One region of the Streptomyces sp. NPDC097129 genome, then DNA from elsewhere that is predicted to be linked to it. Evidence: riboswitches for the same ligand, from Rfam matches in the RefSeq annotation. Region 1 holds a riboswitch; the other holds the start of a gene.
The links. A riboswitch is a leader RNA that binds a small molecule or an ion and turns the genes downstream of it on or off. The one in region 1 is predicted to bind S-adenosylmethionine.
Positions count from the first base shown of each region.

Region 2: another riboswitch for S-adenosylmethionine. It lies ahead of thrC (threonine synthase); the one in region 1 lies ahead of AC0B9F_RS01435 (aminotransferase class V-fold PLP-dependent enzyme).

Region 1 is NZ_JBVOQE010000001.1:310,602-318,153, reverse strand. Features, by position in the region: gene qcrB (cytochrome bc1 complex cytochrome b subunit) at 1-1,188, shown strand, start outside; gene trpD (anthranilate phosphoribosyltransferase) at 1,540-2,604, shown strand; SAM riboswitch class IV at 2,680-2,796, shown strand; gene AC0B9F_RS01435 (aminotransferase class V-fold PLP-dependent enzyme) at 2,938-4,299, shown strand; gene AC0B9F_RS01430 (Lrp/AsnC family transcriptional regulator) at 4,372-4,653, opposite strand; gene AC0B9F_RS01425 (rhomboid family intramembrane serine protease) at 4,650-5,393, opposite strand; gene AC0B9F_RS01420 (hypothetical protein) at 5,550-5,789, shown strand; gene AC0B9F_RS01415 (NYN domain-containing protein) at 5,848-7,191, shown strand; gene AC0B9F_RS01410 (C40 family peptidase) at 7,403-7,552, shown strand, end outside.
Region 2 is NZ_JBVOQE010000006.1:57,762-65,313, forward strand. Features, by position in the region: gene AC0B9F_RS18745 (alpha,alpha-trehalose-phosphate synthase (UDP-forming)) at 1-693, opposite strand, end outside; gene AC0B9F_RS18750 (hypothetical protein) at 864-1,637, shown strand; gene AC0B9F_RS18755 (glucosyl-3-phosphoglycerate synthase) at 1,758-2,702, opposite strand; SAM riboswitch class I at 2,871-3,012, shown strand; gene thrC (threonine synthase) at 3,031-4,308, shown strand; gene AC0B9F_RS18765 (MoaD/ThiS family protein) at 4,389-4,667, shown strand; gene AC0B9F_RS18770 (cold-shock protein) at 5,077-5,280, shown strand; gene groL (chaperonin GroEL) at 5,613-7,235, shown strand; gene AC0B9F_RS18780 (NADH:flavin oxidoreductase) at 7,450-7,552, shown strand, end outside.

The DNA of each region.
Region 1 (7,552 bases):
CTGTTCGGCTTCCTGCTGTTCGTCCTGGGCATGTTCACCGGCTTCACCGGTTACTCGCTCCCGGACGACCTGCTCTCCGGCACCGGTGTCCGCTTCATGGAGGGCGCGATCCTGTCCGTGCCGATCGTCGGCACGTACCTGTCGTTCTTCCTCTTCGGCGGCGAGTTCCCGGGCGGCGACTTCGTGGCCCGCTTCTACTCGATCCACATCCTGCTGCTGCCGGGCATCATGCTGGGCCTGATGGTGGCCCACCTGATCCTGGTCTTCTACCACAAGCACACCCAGTTCGCGGGTCCCGGCAAGACGAACAAGAACGTCGTCGGCATGCCGCTGCTTCCGGTGTACATGGCGAAGGCGGGCGGCTTCTTCTTCCTGGTCTTCGGTGTCATCGCGGTCATCTCCGCGGTCGCGCAGATCAACCCGATCTGGGCCATGGGCCCCTACCGGCCGGACCAGGTGTCCACGGGCGCCCAGCCCGACTGGTACATGGGCTTCTCCGAGGGCCTGATCCGCTTCATGCCGGGCTGGGAGATCAACTTCTGGGGTCACACGCTGGTCCTCGGTGTGTTCATCCCGCTGGTGATCTTCCCGCTGGTCCTGGTGGCGATCGCGGTCTACCCGTTCATCGAGTCCTGGGTCACCGGCGACAAGCGCGAGCACCACATCCTGGACCGCCCGCGCAACGCCCCGACGCGCACGGGTCTCGGCGTCGCCTGGATGACGGTGTACCTGACCCTGCTGATCGGTGGCGGCAACGACCTGTGGGCCACGCACTTCCACCTGTCGATCAACGCGGTCACCTGGTTCGTGCGGATCTTCGTCTTCGTCGGACCGGTCCTCGCGTTCCTGATCACCAAGCGGATCTGCCTCGGCCTGCAGCGCCGGGACAAGGAGAAGGTGCTGCACGGTCGCGAGACCGGCACCATCAAGCGCCTGCCGCACGGTGAGTTCATCGAGGTCCACGAGCAGCTCAGCCAGGAGGCGCTGCACACCCTCACCGCGCACGAGCAGTACCAGCCGCTCGAGATCGGCCCCACGGTCGACGAGAACGGTGTCGAGCGCAAGGTGAAGGGCGGCGAGAAGCTGCGCGCCAAGCTCAGCGAGGCGTACTTCGGCGAGGAGTCGCAGATTCCGAAGCCGACCGCCGAGGAGTACAGGGAGATCACGAGCGGCCACGGCCACCACTGATCGCTGCGTCAGCCACGCCACGGCCGAAGGGCCCCGTCCGCTGTTCGGACGGGGCCCTTCGGCCGTGTGCGGTCGGCCTTCGGGCCGGCCGCTCGGTGGAACGGTGGTCCGCCGACGGCTGTTCCGCGAGGCGCTGGCCCGGTGACGGGGGCCGAGCGGGAGCGGCCGCGGGCTCGTAGGCCGGGCGAGGTCGCGGGGCCGCGGGGCTCCCGGCGTCCCGGCTCGGGCGGCCCGGGGGCTTGTCGTGCGTGGGCAGGGCCCCGTCCGGTGTTCGGACGGGGCCCTTCGCCGTGTGCGGGGCTGGATAGGGTGGAGGTGTCATTCGATGCGTACGACGACCAGGAGCGGCTGATGAGCGCTGTGACCCCCGCTGGAGGCGACACCGCGGCGGGCCGTTCCTGGCCGCGCGTGCTGAACGGTCTGCTGGAGGGCCGCGACCAGAGCGCCGAGGACACCGCCTGGGCGATGGACCAGATCATGCGCGGCGAGGCCACCGACGCGCAGATCGCCGGCTTCGCGGTCGCGCTGCGCGCCAAGGGTGAGACGGTCGAGGAGATCACCGGTCTCGTCCGGGCGATGTACGACCACGCCAACGTCATCGAGGTGCCCGGCCCCACCGTCGACATCGTCGGCACCGGCGGCGACGGCGCCAAGACGGTGAACATCTCCACGATGTCCTCCATCGTCGTGGCCGGCACGGGCGCGAAGGTGGTCAAGCACGGGAACCGGGCCGCCTCCTCGGCCTCCGGCGCCTCCGACGTGCTGGAGAAGCTCGGCGTCAACCTCAACCTGCCGCTGCACCGGGTGCCCCAGGTGGCGGAGGAGGCCGGCATCACCTTCTGCTTCGCGGTGAAGTTCCACCCCGCGCTGCGCCATGTGGCCGCCGCACGCGGCCAGTTGGGCATCCGCACCACCTTCAACGTGCTCGGCCCGCTGACCAACCCGGCGAAGGTGCGCGCGCAGGCCGTCGGCGTCGCCGACGCCAGGATGGCGCCCATCGTCGCCGGCGTCTTCGCCGAGCGCGGCAACTCCTCCCTGGTCTTCCGCGGCGACGACGGCCTGGACGAGCTGACGATCACCTCCACGTCCCGGGTCTGGGTCGTCCGCGACGGCAAGGTCACCGAGGAGACCTTCGACCCGCGCGACGTCGGCATCGACCTGGCCCCCGTGGAGGCCCTGCGCGGCGCCGACGCCTCCTACAACGCCGAGGTGGCCCGCCGCATGCTGGACGGAGAGCCCGGGGCCGTCCGGGACGCCGTCGTGCTGAACTCCGCGGCCGCGCTGGTCGCCCTCGCGCCGACCGACGCCCCCCTGACCGAGCAGATCCGCGCCGCCATGGCGAAGGCGGCCCTGTCCATCGACTCGGGCTCGGCCAAGCGCACCCTGGACCGCTGGGTGGCGGCCAGCAACTCCTGACGCCGGCCGGTGGCCGTCCCGCGATGCGGACCCGGGTTGCGGGGCGGCGATCACTTCCGTTAGGTTCCTGAACCAGGTCATGAGTGACAGTCATGAGGCCCCGGCCGACTGTCCGGCAACCCTCCGTCCGTGGCGGGGTGCCCCGGGTGAAGACCAGGCCGCAGTCAGCAAGGTCTGCGGCAAGCGCGGACCCCTCGCGAACCCAGGGGTCCTGGTCGTCGAGGAGTCTTCCGTGAGCAAGCGAATGCGATAGGGCCGCCGAGCCCCGCCTCCGCGCACCCTTTTTCCTTCACTTTCCCGCGCTCTGCCGCGCACCCTCACGGGAGTTCCGCCATGTCTGTCTCCACCGCTGCCTCCGCCCAGTCCGTTTGTGCCCCGCTGTCCGTTCTGGGCCGGGATGTCACCGTCCCGCTCGTCACCGGCGGCGAGGTCACCTACGCCGCCCTCGACTACGCCGCCAGCGCCCCCGCACTGCAGCGCGTCTGGGACGACGTGGCCGCGTACGCGCCGTACTACGGCAGTGTGCACCGCGGTGCCGGGTATCTGTCCCAGCTGTCCACCGACCTGTTCGAGAACGCCCGCCGCGCGGTCGAGGAGTTCCTCGACTGCCGCGAGGGCGACCAGGTCGTCTTCACCCGCTCCACGACCGACTCGCTCAACCTGCTGGCCCGGGCGATCCCGGCCGACTGCCAGGTCTTCGTCTTCGAGACCGAGCACCACGCCTCGCTGCTGCCCTGGCAGCACGCGAAGGTCAGCTACCTCAACGCCCCGCGCACCCCGCAGCAGGCCGTTCGGACCCTGGAGCGCGCCCTCGCCGACCGCGACCCTCACGGCCCGGCCCTGGTCTGCGTCACCGGCGCCTCCAACGTCACCGGCGAGCTGTGGCCGGTGCGCGAACTGGCGGCCGCCGCGCACGCCCACGGCGCCCGGATCGTCCTGGACGCCGCCCAGCTCGCCCCGCACCACCCGGTGAGCGTGCGCGACCTCGACGTCGACTGGGTCGCCTTCTCCGGCCACAAGCTGTACGCACCGTTCGGCTCCGGCGTCCTGGCCGGCCGCGCCGACTGGCTCCAGGCCGCCGACCCCTACCTCGCCGGCGGCGGCGCCAGCCGCAAGGTCGCCCGGCGCGAGGACGGGGGAGTGGACGTGGAGTGGCACGACAGCGCCGCCCGCCACGAGGCCGGCTCCCCGAACGTGATCGGCGCCTACTCCATCGCCTCCGCCTGCAAGGCGCTGACCGAGGCCGGCTGGGACACCCTGGTCGCCCGCGAGCAGCACCTGATCACCACGGTCCGCGAGGGCCTGGCCGACGTGCCCGAGGTGAGGATCCTCTCCCTCTTCGGCGACGACGCCCCCCGGGTCGGCGTGATCTCGTTCGTCGTCGAGGGCTGGAACAGCTCCCACTTCGCCGCGGCCCTGTCCGCCGAGTACGGCATCGGCGTCCGCGACGGCCTCTTCTGCGCCCACCCGCTGGTGCGCACCCTGCTCGGCAGCGACCCCCAGACCCAGGGCGAGTGCGGCGCCCCCGAGGCGGCGCCGGGCGAGAAGTCCCTCAACGCCATCCGCGTCAGCTTCGGCGCGGGCACCCCCGACGAGCACGTGGAGCGTTTCGTCACGGCGGTGAAGGAACTGGTCACGCAGGGCGCGAAGTGGACCTACCGCACGGAGGACGGCCGCTGCGTCCCCGCGGTCTGAGGAGCGGGACGAGGCGCGGTCCGAGGCGCGGTCCGAGGCCGTGAAGCGCCCGGGGAGGCGGTGTTCCCTCGGTCAGGAGTCCAGACCGATGGCGAACGCCGCCTCCAGGTCGTGCTGGGAGTACGTGCGGAACGCCACGTGCGTGTCCGTGCCCTCCACGCCGGGGATCTTGCTGATCCGCCCCGGGATGACCTCCGCCAGGTCCTCGTGCTGCCGCACCCGCACCATGGCGATCAGGTCGTACGTCCCAGTGACGGAGAAGACCTCGCTCACCGAGTCCAGCGAGGCGATCTGCTCGGCGATCTCGGGGATCCGGTCCACGCTGGTCTTGATGAGGACGATCGCGGTGATCACGGCTGGTTCTCTCCCTCGGGGGCCGGAGCAGGGGCGGGTTTCACTCTAGTCCCACGGCGGACGACCACCCACGCGACCACGAACCCCAGCCCGAAGCCGACCAGATGCGCCAGATACGCCACCCCCGGCCCCTGCGCGGCGCGCCCCGCCGCCAGCCACTGCAGCGCCGCCCAGAACGGCAGGACGACCCACGCCGGGAAGCGCAGCGGCAGGAAGAACAGGAACGGCAGGAGACTGGTCACGCGGGCGCGGGGAAACAGGGAGAGAAACGCGCCGAGGACCGCTGAGATCGCCCCCGAGGCGCCGACCAGCGACTGCTCGGACGCGGCGTGGGCGGCGGCGTATCCCAGGAGGGCCAGATATCCGCAGCCGACGTAGAAGACGACGAACCGGACGCGGCCCATGCGTTCCTCGGTCATCGCTCCGAAGACGTAGAGGAAGAGCATGTTGCCGAGCAGATGCACCCAGCTGCCGTGCACGAACAGGGCCGTCACGGGCGTCAGGGCCGCGCCGGGGGAGCCGTGGAAGAGGTCGGCCGGGACCACTCCCCAGCGCCGGAAGTATGCGCGCTGGGCGGCGAGCAGCTCGTCGCCGTGGCCGTAGGCCGGATTCACCCCCGCCGCCGGGCCCAGCAGGAAGATCAGGCAGCACACGGCGATCAGTGCGTACGTCACCGGGGCGGAGGTGCGCCGCAGGGTCCTTCGCGCCGTGCCGACCGCGGTCGTCCAGTTGCCGATCATGTCTACAGAGCATGACGTAACGGGACGTATCGGACGAGGCCGCCTCGCCGCCGTGGACGGACCAGCGGCCGGTGACCGCAAGGCCTTAGGGTTACGTGCCACACGCACCGGGGAGCCCGGCGCGTCACGGACACTGGAAGAAAGCGAACAGTCACGATGACGGTTCCCCTGCCGACCGCCACGACGCGGTGGCGCTGCGCGCTCTGCGGCAACCTCACCCGCTTCGACGTGACCCGCTCGTCGAAGGTCGTCGAGTACGTCCACCTCGATCTCGCGGGCGAGCCGAAGGTCGAGGAGCGCGAGGTGCTCAGTGAGACCATCGAGTCGGTGCGCTGCCGCTGGTGCAACGCCGTGGACCAGGTGGAGCTCGTGGACCGGCCCGCGGCCGAGTCCTGAGCCGAGCGCCCCCTCACGGCCGACAGGGAAACACGTACGACAGGTACAGGAGTGACGGATGGTGGAGACCACAGGCGGGGGGCCGGGCGACGGCGCCGCTGAGGTGCTCGACCGTCCGCTGCCCGACGGTGTGCGCCGCAAGGTCGTCCAGATCGTCGCGGACGGCTTCGGCGGGCTGACCGTCGGCGAACTGCCCGCACAGCTTCGGCAGTACGCACGGTTCGCGCCGAACCGGCGGGCCAAGTTCGCCGGGAACGCGATGGCGGCCGCGCTGGAGACCGATGCGCTGTTCCGGCAGCGGATCGGCGAGAAGTTCAGAGAAGCGCAGCCGGAACTGGCCGGCGCCCTGGACTCCGGCTCCCCGCCCCCGGCCGCGGACCCGCACGACGTGGCGGCCGCGGCCTATGTTCTGCGCCCCGCGGGCTGGGTCAAGCTGGTCACCGCGGCCGGCGAGGAGGCGCAGCGCGCCCACGCCGAGCGCGCCGACGAGGAGAACCGCGCCGAGCTGGAGCGGCTGCGCGAGCTGCTCGCGCAGACGAAGGAACACACCCGGGCCGAGACCGAGCGCCTGCGCACCGAGCTGGACCGCACGAAGAAGGAAGCGGAAACGCTCCATCGCAAGCTGCGCGCCGCCCTCAGCGACGTCAAGCGCGGCGAGGCGGCCCTGCGCAAGACGCAGGCCGAGACCGACGCCGCGCGCGCCGAGGCGCAGGCGCAGGTGTCCGCGGCGGAGAGCGAGTCACGGCGGCTCAAGGCGCGTCTGAGCGAGGCGGAGGCCGCCCTGGAGGCCACCCGCCGCGCGGCGCGCGAGGGCCGCAGCGTGGAGGACATGCGGGTCCGGCTGCTGCTGGACACCCTGCTGGACGCCACCCAGGGCCTGCGGCGCGAACTCGCCCTGCCGCCGGTGTCCGTGCGCCCGGCCGAGACCGTGGACGCCGTCGAGCCGGGACGGATGACGCCGAAGGACATCGCGGCGCGCGCGCTGTCCGAGAACGATCCGGCGATCCTCGACCAGTTGCTCGCGCTGCCGCAGGCGCACCTGGTCGTCGACGGCTACAACGTCACCAAGACCGGCTATCCGCAGATGCCGCTGGAGAAGCAGCGCCTGCGGCTCCTCGGGCAGCTGTCCGCGCTCGCCGCGCAGACCGGCGCAGAGGTCACCTGCGTCTTCGACGGGGCCGAGCTGGCCGCGCCGGTGCTGCTGGCGCCGCCGCGCGGGGTGCGGGTGCTGTTCTCCAAGCCGGGCGTGACGGCGGACGAGCTGATCCGCCAGCTGGTGCGCGCCGAACCGCCGGGCCGTCCGGTCATCGTCGCCTCCACCGACCGCGAGGTGGCCGACGGCGTCGCGCGGGCCGGTGCCCGGCCGGTGGCTTCTGCGGTACTCCTGAAGCGACTGTCCTAGAAGATGAACGCACGGGTCCAATGCCCGAATTGGCGCCCGTGACGATCAACAGACGGTCAATCCCATGTCACTGCTGGTGAGTTGTGTGCAAAGAATGCATGGCGTGACCGGTTTTTTTGCTGTGAGGATTTGAACTCATCACAACCAGGTCACTAGGGTCTGCCTTCGAACCTCCGAACGGGTGATTACTCACAAGAAGGAGTTCGCCTCCGTGGCGTCCCACCGTCGACCCAAGCAGCCGAGCCGTGCACGTGTGACCGTGCTGACCACCGCAGCCGCCGCTGCCGTCGCCATCAGCGCCCAGGCGGCCAGCGCCGCGCCCAGCGAGAAGCCGAGCAAGGACGAGGTCAAGGCCAAGGTC
Region 2 (7,552 bases), on a different contig from region 1:
GGTGTCCCCGAGCCCGTCCGCGAACTGCTCGCAGCAGGCCGTGAACGCGTCCGCCCAGCGGCGGGTGAGGAAGCCGAGCCGGTCCGCGCCCAGCATCCCGTCGAGCACCTGCCGCGCGATGTCGTCCGGCAGCATCCGGAAGTACTCCGGCGGCGCCCACGGGGTGTGCGAGAAGTGCCCGATGCGCAGATCGGGCCGCAGCTCGCGGAGCATCCCCGGGACCAGGGTGAGGTGGTAGTCCTGCACGATGACCACCGCGCCCTCGGCCGCCTCCTCGGCCAGCGCCTCGGCGAAGGCGCGGTTGTACGTCTCGTACGACGCCCACTGCCGGCGGAACTCCGCGTCGAAGACCGGCTCCAGGGGTGTCTGGTAGAGCATGTGGTGCACGAACCACAGCACGGAGTTGGCGATGCCGTTGTAGGCGTCGGCGTGCACGTCGGCCGGGACGTCCAGCATCCGCACGCCCTGCTCGCCGACCCCGCGCCGCACCGCCTCGCGGTCGCCGTCGGACAGCGCGGAGCACACCCACAGCGCCCCCGCCTCCGGCCCGATGGCCGACAGCCCGGACACCAGCCCGCCACCGCCCCGTCTGGCGATGAGCGAGCCGTCGTCGCCCACCGCGTACGAAACCGGGCCGCGGTTGGACGCGACCAGCACCCGAGCCCTCTGATCAGCACCGTGCGTGGAAGCCATACGCCTCAACCTAGCCCGCACCGGAAACCCTCAAACGTGTGGCCGGATCCGGTGGCCGGTCGTATACGCCCCGTTCACACGACTCTTGCGCCAACCGCTTGTGAAGATCCTGTGAACCGTACAAGATGCCGGATACACGAATCGACACGTACGCCAGGGGGGCGGATCTCATGATCGGTACACGTGGCCACAGACGCCTGCGCGGAAGCGGAGCCCGCGGACTCGCCGCACTCGTCGCGGCCGCCGCGCTCGTGCTCACCGGCTGCCAGGCCGACGACACCGACGGCAAGGCCGTCCAGCAGACGACGCCGGCGACCAGCGCCGCGCCGAGCACCTCCGCGCCGGCGCCCGAGCCGTCACCGGCGAGCAGCAGCCCGGCACCGGCGGCCGAACCCACCGTCGTCACGATCAGCGACCACACCGGGACGGCGGTCGGCCGGGCCGTCGCCGCCGCCCGCGCGAGCGGCCTGCGCTACGCCGTCTACCTCCAGGGCACCGGGGCGTCCCTCGACGGCGGCGGACGGACGGCCTCCTCCTGGGGCGCGAGCGAAAAGGTCTGCGAGCAGATCGACGACCCCGACGACCGCGCCCCCTCCTTCGACGTCGCCTTCGTCATCGCCCGGGACGGGCGGGACTGCGGCGGCCGTCTGCTGCACACCCCCGAGCCGACGAAGACCGCCGCCGGCGGGGGATCGAGCGGCGGGACGAGCGGAGGATCGAGCGGCGGGACCACCGGCGGGACCAGCGGCGGGACCAGTGGCGGGTCCGGCGGCGGCAGCAAGACCTGCGCGATCACCAGCCCCGCGGGCAACTGCTACGCCGACGGCCAGTTCTGCGCCAACCGCCACCACGGCCTGAGCACCTACGGCAAGGGCGGCGAGTACCTGACCTGTGAGCAGGACGCGGCGGGCCGCTGGCGCTGGTCCGACGGCCACGCCGGCTGACGGACGCCCGCCCCGCGCCACCGTCCGCGGACGTCCGCCTCACGCCACCGTCCGCGGACGTCCGCCTCACGCCACCGCCCGTGGACGCCCGCCCCGCGCCACCGTCCGCGGACGTCCGCCTCACGCCACCTTCCGCGCCGCGTACTCCGCGATCTCCGTCATCGGGGGGCGTTCCTCCGTGTCCACGGAGTACGTGCGCGGCTCGAACCCGTCCTCGCCCCGCTCGAACTGGGTCAGGGACGGCCGGATCAGGTGCCCGCGGGCCAGCCGGAGCTGGGCGGTGCGGTAGATCGCCGCCGCCATCCGGCCGAGGGCCTGGCCGTCCTGGTGGCGGTGGATGCGCACACCGACGTCGACCTGGGCGAGGGCGTCCAGACCGACCAGGTGCAGGGCGTCGACCAGCATGCCCAGCTCCACGCCGTAGCCGACGGGGAAGGGCAGCTGTTCCAGCAGGGAGCGGCGGGCCGCGTACTCGCCGCCGAGCGGCTGCACGAAGCCGGCCAGCTGCGGCCAGTGCATGTTCAGCAGCGGGCGGGCCATCAGCTCGGTGACCCGGCCGCCCTGGCCGCTCGCGCCGGCCAGCGGACGGTCGTACATCGCCTTGACCAGCTGGACGCCGGGGTCGGTGAGGAGCGGGCCGACGATGCCGGTCACGAAGTCGGAGGAGAACTCCTTCAGGTCCGCGTCGACGAAACACACGATGTCGCCGGAGGTGACCAGCAGGGAGCGCCACAGCACCTCGCCCTTGCCGGGGACGGCCGGGACGCGTGGCAGGATCTCGTCGCGGTGGACGACGCGGGCGCCCGCCGCGGCCGCCACCTCGGCGGTACGGTCGGTGGAGCCCGAGTCGACCACGACCACCTCGTCGACGAGCGGGACCTGCCGCATGAGGTCGTGCCGGACGACCGCGACTATGTCGCCGACCGTCTCCTCCTCGTTCAGCGCGGGCAGCACGACGGAGACCGTCTGCCCCGTGGCGCGTTTGGCGGCCAGGATCTGGTGCAGCGGCCGATCGCTCACGGACCAGGAGCGGGTGCTCAGCCAGCGCTCGACTTCTTCAAGCACGGTGTGCGGCTCCTCACTGTCGTGATCACACCGGCTCACATCGGGTGATCGTGTGATCCATCTCGCGGTTCGGACGGCTATCTCAACTGTCCTGGCCTTCGGTTACAGTCTTGAACAACGCTGATGACCATCGCATGTCGGGGGTCGCACGCGTTCACAACCGAATACCGCTCATCCAGAGGGGCAGAGGGACACGGCCCGGTGAAGCCCCGGCAACCACCCTGATTCCGGACTCGTTCACGCGAGGCTCCCGGCCGGGGAAGGTGCCAATTCCGTCTCACGGCGAGATGCGTCGTGGGGAAGATGAGGAGAAAGGGCCTCGCCTCACATGGCTGCGCAGACAGTTACCAGCACCTCCACCGTCGACCTCGGTCCCGCCGCGGCCCTGAGCTGCCGCGAGTGCGGTCACCGCGTCCCGCTGGGCCCGGTTTTCGCCTGCGAGGAGTGTTTCGGCCCGCTCGAGATCGCCTACGACTTCTCGGCCTACGACACCGAGGAACTCCGCAAGCGTATCGAGGCGGGCCCCGCGAACATCTGGCGTTACGCCCCGCTGCTGCCCGTCCCCGCGGACGTGGCCGACAAGCCGAACATCAACCCGGGCTGGACCAAGCTCGTCAAGGCCGACCACCTGGCCGCCGAGCTCGGCGTGACCGGCGGTCTGTACGTCAAGGACGACTCCGGCAACCCGACCCACTCCTTCAAGGACCGCGTCGTCGCGCAGGCCCTGGAGGCGGCGCGCGCCTTCGGCTTCACCACCCTGTCCTGCTCCTCCACCGGCAACCTGGCCGGCGCCGTCGGCGCCGCCGCCGCGCGGGCCGGCCTGCGCTCCTGCGTGTTCATCCCGCACGACCTGGAGCAGGGCAAGGTCGTCATGGCCGCGATCTACGGCGGCGAGCTCGTCGGCATCGAGGGCAACTACGACGACGTGAACCGCTTCTGCTCCGAGCTGATCGGCGACCCGGCCGGCGAGGGCTGGGGCTTCGTCAACGTCAACCTGCGGCCGTACTACGCCGAGGGTTCCAAGACGCTGGCCTACGAGATCTGCGAGCAGCTCGGCTGGCAGCTGCCCGACCAGCTCGTCGTCCCGATCGCCTCCGGCTCGCAGCTCACCAAGGTCGACAAGGGCCTGCAGGAGCTGATCAAGCTGGGGCTGGTCGAGGACAAGCCGTACAAGATCTTCGGCGCGCAGGCCGAGGGCTGCTCGCCGGTGTCCACGGCCTTCAAGGCCGGGCACGACGTGGTGCGCCCGCAGAAGCCGAACACCATCGCCAAGTCGCTCGCCATCGGCAACCCGGCCGACGGGCCGTACGTCCTGGACATCGCGCGCCGCACGGGCGGTGCGGTGGAGGACGTCACCGACGAGCAGGTCGTCGACGCGATCAAGCTGCTGGCCCGCACGGAGGGCATCTTCGCGGAGACCGCCGGCGGTGTGACCGTGGGTGTCACCCGCAAGCTGATCGAGAACGGTGTTCTCGACCCGACGAAGACGACGGTCGTGCTGAACACCGGCGACGGCCTGAAGACCCTGGACGCGGTCGCCGGCACGGGCCTGACCGCGACGATTCGTCCCAGCCTCGACTCGTTCCGTGAGGCCGGGCTCGCCTAGGGCCTGCATCGTTGAGTTGTGTCTGCGGGCCGGCGGGGGCCGGTCGCGCAGTTCCCCGCGCCCCTATCGGAGGTTTCCCCGTGAGTGTCACCGTTCGCATCCCCACCATCCTGCGCACCTACACCGGTGGCCGGGCCGAGGTGCCCGCCGACGGGGCGACCCTCGCCGAGGTCATCGCGGACCTGGAGAAGAACCACACCGGCATCGCCGCCCGCGTCCTGGACGACCAGGGCAAGCTGCGCCGGTTCGTCAACGTGTACGTCAACGACGACGACGTGCGTTTCGAGCAGGGCCTGGAGACGGCCACCCCGGACGGCGCGGGCGTGTCGATCATCCCGGCGGTGGCCGGCGGCTGCTGACACGAAGAGTTCATCTGATTGCCCCCTCCGTGAGAGAAACGGAGGGGGCAATTCCATGTGGTTAGACGCGGTAGAGTTGGGGAACGCGCCCCGCAATCCTTTCGGCGCGATCTTCGGAACCTGCTGCACGGGCGATAAGAAGTAGCCAAAGTACGCAGGTTTTTTGTCTTTTTTGCACCCCTTTGTGGGGCCCGACTTGCTCGGAATTCAGGTGAATTCTCGCGAGATTCCGGACCGGCCCCGTCCAGATTTCTCGTCCGATTGACCTGTTGCAGACGGCAGTTGGACAGATACATTCAGCCGCGGTCGACGCGTTCCGGCGCACGCCCCCACCCATCCGGGGGGCGAGGTCTGACCCGGATCCGCGAAGTGCGGATCTGTGCAAGGGCCAGTAATAGGGGAGTTAGGCATGGCTCAGGGCACCGTCAAGTGGTTCAACGCGGAGAAGGGCTACGGCTTCATCGCGGTCGACGGTGGTGCGGACGTCTTCGTCCATTACAGCGCCATCCAGATGGACGGCTACCGCACCCTGGAAGAGGGCCAGCGGGTCGAGTTCGAGATCTCGCAGGGCCAGAAGGGTCCGCAGGCCGACATGGTTCGCGTCGCCGCCTGAACGTTCATTCACGCACGAAGGGCCCGCACCTCGCACAGGGTGCGGGCCCTTCGGCGTGCCCCGGCGCCGTCCCGGATGCCGTCCGGACGCCGTCCCGGCCGTGTTCGCGGGCGGCTGATCGACCGGCCCGACCCCCGAGAGGCGCTTGCACTCACCATGCCCGAGTGCTAATCATTGCGTTAGCACTCTGAAGGTGAGAGTGACAACGTAAGGACCGGGTCGGTGAGGCCAGGGCCGGGCGGAGCAAGGAGCTTCCTCCGGTCGGGGCCGTCCGTCGCGGGCGCGGGCGCGGTCCGAAGTAATCACCCCCAGTCCTGGAGGGACCACTTCACATGGCCAAGATCATCGCGTTCGACGAGGAGGCGCGGCGCGGCCTCGAGCGCGGCATGAACCAGCTCGCGGACGCCGTGAAGGTGACGCTCGGCCCCAAGGGCCGCAACGTCGTCCTCGAGAAGAAGTGGGGCGCGCCCACGATCACCAACGATGGCGTCTCCATCGCCAAGGAGATCGAGCTCGAGGACCCGTACGAGAAGATCGGCGCCGAGCTGGTCAAGGAAGTCGCCAAGAAGACGGACGACGTCGCCGGTGACGGTACGACCACGGCGACCGTGCTGGCCCAGGCCCTGGTCAAGGAAGGCCTGCGCAACGTCGCGGCCGGCGCCAACCCGATGGCTCTGAAGCGCGGTATCGAGAAGGCCGTCGAGGCCGTCTCCGCCGCCCTGCTGGAGCAGGCGAAGGACGTCGAGACCAAGGAGCAGATCGCCTCCACGGCCTCCATCTCCGCCGCCGACACCCAGATCGGCGAGCTGATCGCCGAGGCGATGGACAAGGTCGGCAAGGAAGGCGTCATCACCGTCGAGGAGAGCAACACCTTCGGCCTCGAGCTCGAGCTCACCGAGGGCATGCGCTTCGACAAGGGCTACATCTCCGCCTACTTCGCCACCGACATGGAGCGCATGGAGGCGTCGCTCGAGGACCCGTACATCCTCATCGCGAACTCCAAGATCGGCTCCGTCAAGGACCTGCTCCCGCTGCTGGAGAAGGTCATGCAGTCGGGCAAGCCGCTGCTGATCATCGCCGAGGACGTCGAGGGCGAGGCCCTGTCGACCCTGGTCGTCAACAAGATCCGCGGCACCTTCAAGTCCGTGGCCGTCAAGGCCCCGGGCTTCGGCGACCGCCGCAAGGCCATGCTCGGCGACATCGCCATCCTCACGGGCGGCGAGGTCATCTCCGAGGAGGTCGGCCTCAAGCTGGAGAACGCGTCCCTGGACCTCCTGGGCCGCGCCCGCAAGGTCGTCATCACCAAGGACGAGACCACCATCGTCGACGGTGCCGGCTCCTCGGACCAGGTCGCGGGCCGCGTGAACCAGATCCGCGCCGAGATCGAGAACAGCGACTCCGACTACGACCGCGAGAAGCTGCAGGAGCGCCTGGCGAAGCTCGCCGGCGGTGTCGCGGTCATCAAGGCCGGCGCCGCCACCGAGGTGGAGCTCAAGGAGCGCAAGCACCGCATCGAGGACGCCGTCCGCAACGCCAAGGCGGCCGTCGAGGAGGGCATCGTCGCCGGTGGTGGCGTGGCCCTGCTGCAGACCACGCACGTCTTCGACAAGCTGGAGCTCGAGGGTGACGAGGCGACCGGCGCTCAGGCCGTGAAGCTCGCGCTCGAGGCCCCGCTGAAGCAGATCGCGGTCAACGCCGGCCTCGAGGGCGGCGTCGTGGTGGAGAAGGTGCGCAACCTGACCCCGGGTCACGGCCTGAACGCCGCGACCGGTGACTACGTCGACCTGGTCGCCGAGGGCATCATCGACCCGGCCAAGGTGACGCGCTCCGCGCTGCAGAACGCCGCGTCGATCGCCGCGCTGTTCCTCACCACCGAGGCCGTCATCGCCGACAAGCCGGAGAAGGCCGCGGCCCCGGCCGGCGGCGGCATGCCGGGCGGTGACATGGACTTCTGATCCTTCCCGGATCACCTGTCCTTCCGGGTCTTCGCGAAGACCTTTCCGAGGGCGGCACACCCAGCTTCCGGCTGGGGGTGCCGCCCTCGGGCGTGTCCGGGGTCACAGCGGCAGGGGGCCGGTGCGCGGAATCGGGGGAGGGGTGGCAGTGGTTGTTTCAGCGAGTGCAACAATGCGCGCGCACATACCCACTGGTCACCTGAGGAGCCTTCCCATGACCCTCGCCGAGCCCGCCGCCTCCCGCGCGGCCGCCCTGCTCTCCCGTCCGACGACGATCAACGGCCTGACCGTCCCGAACCGCATCGCGATGGCGCCGA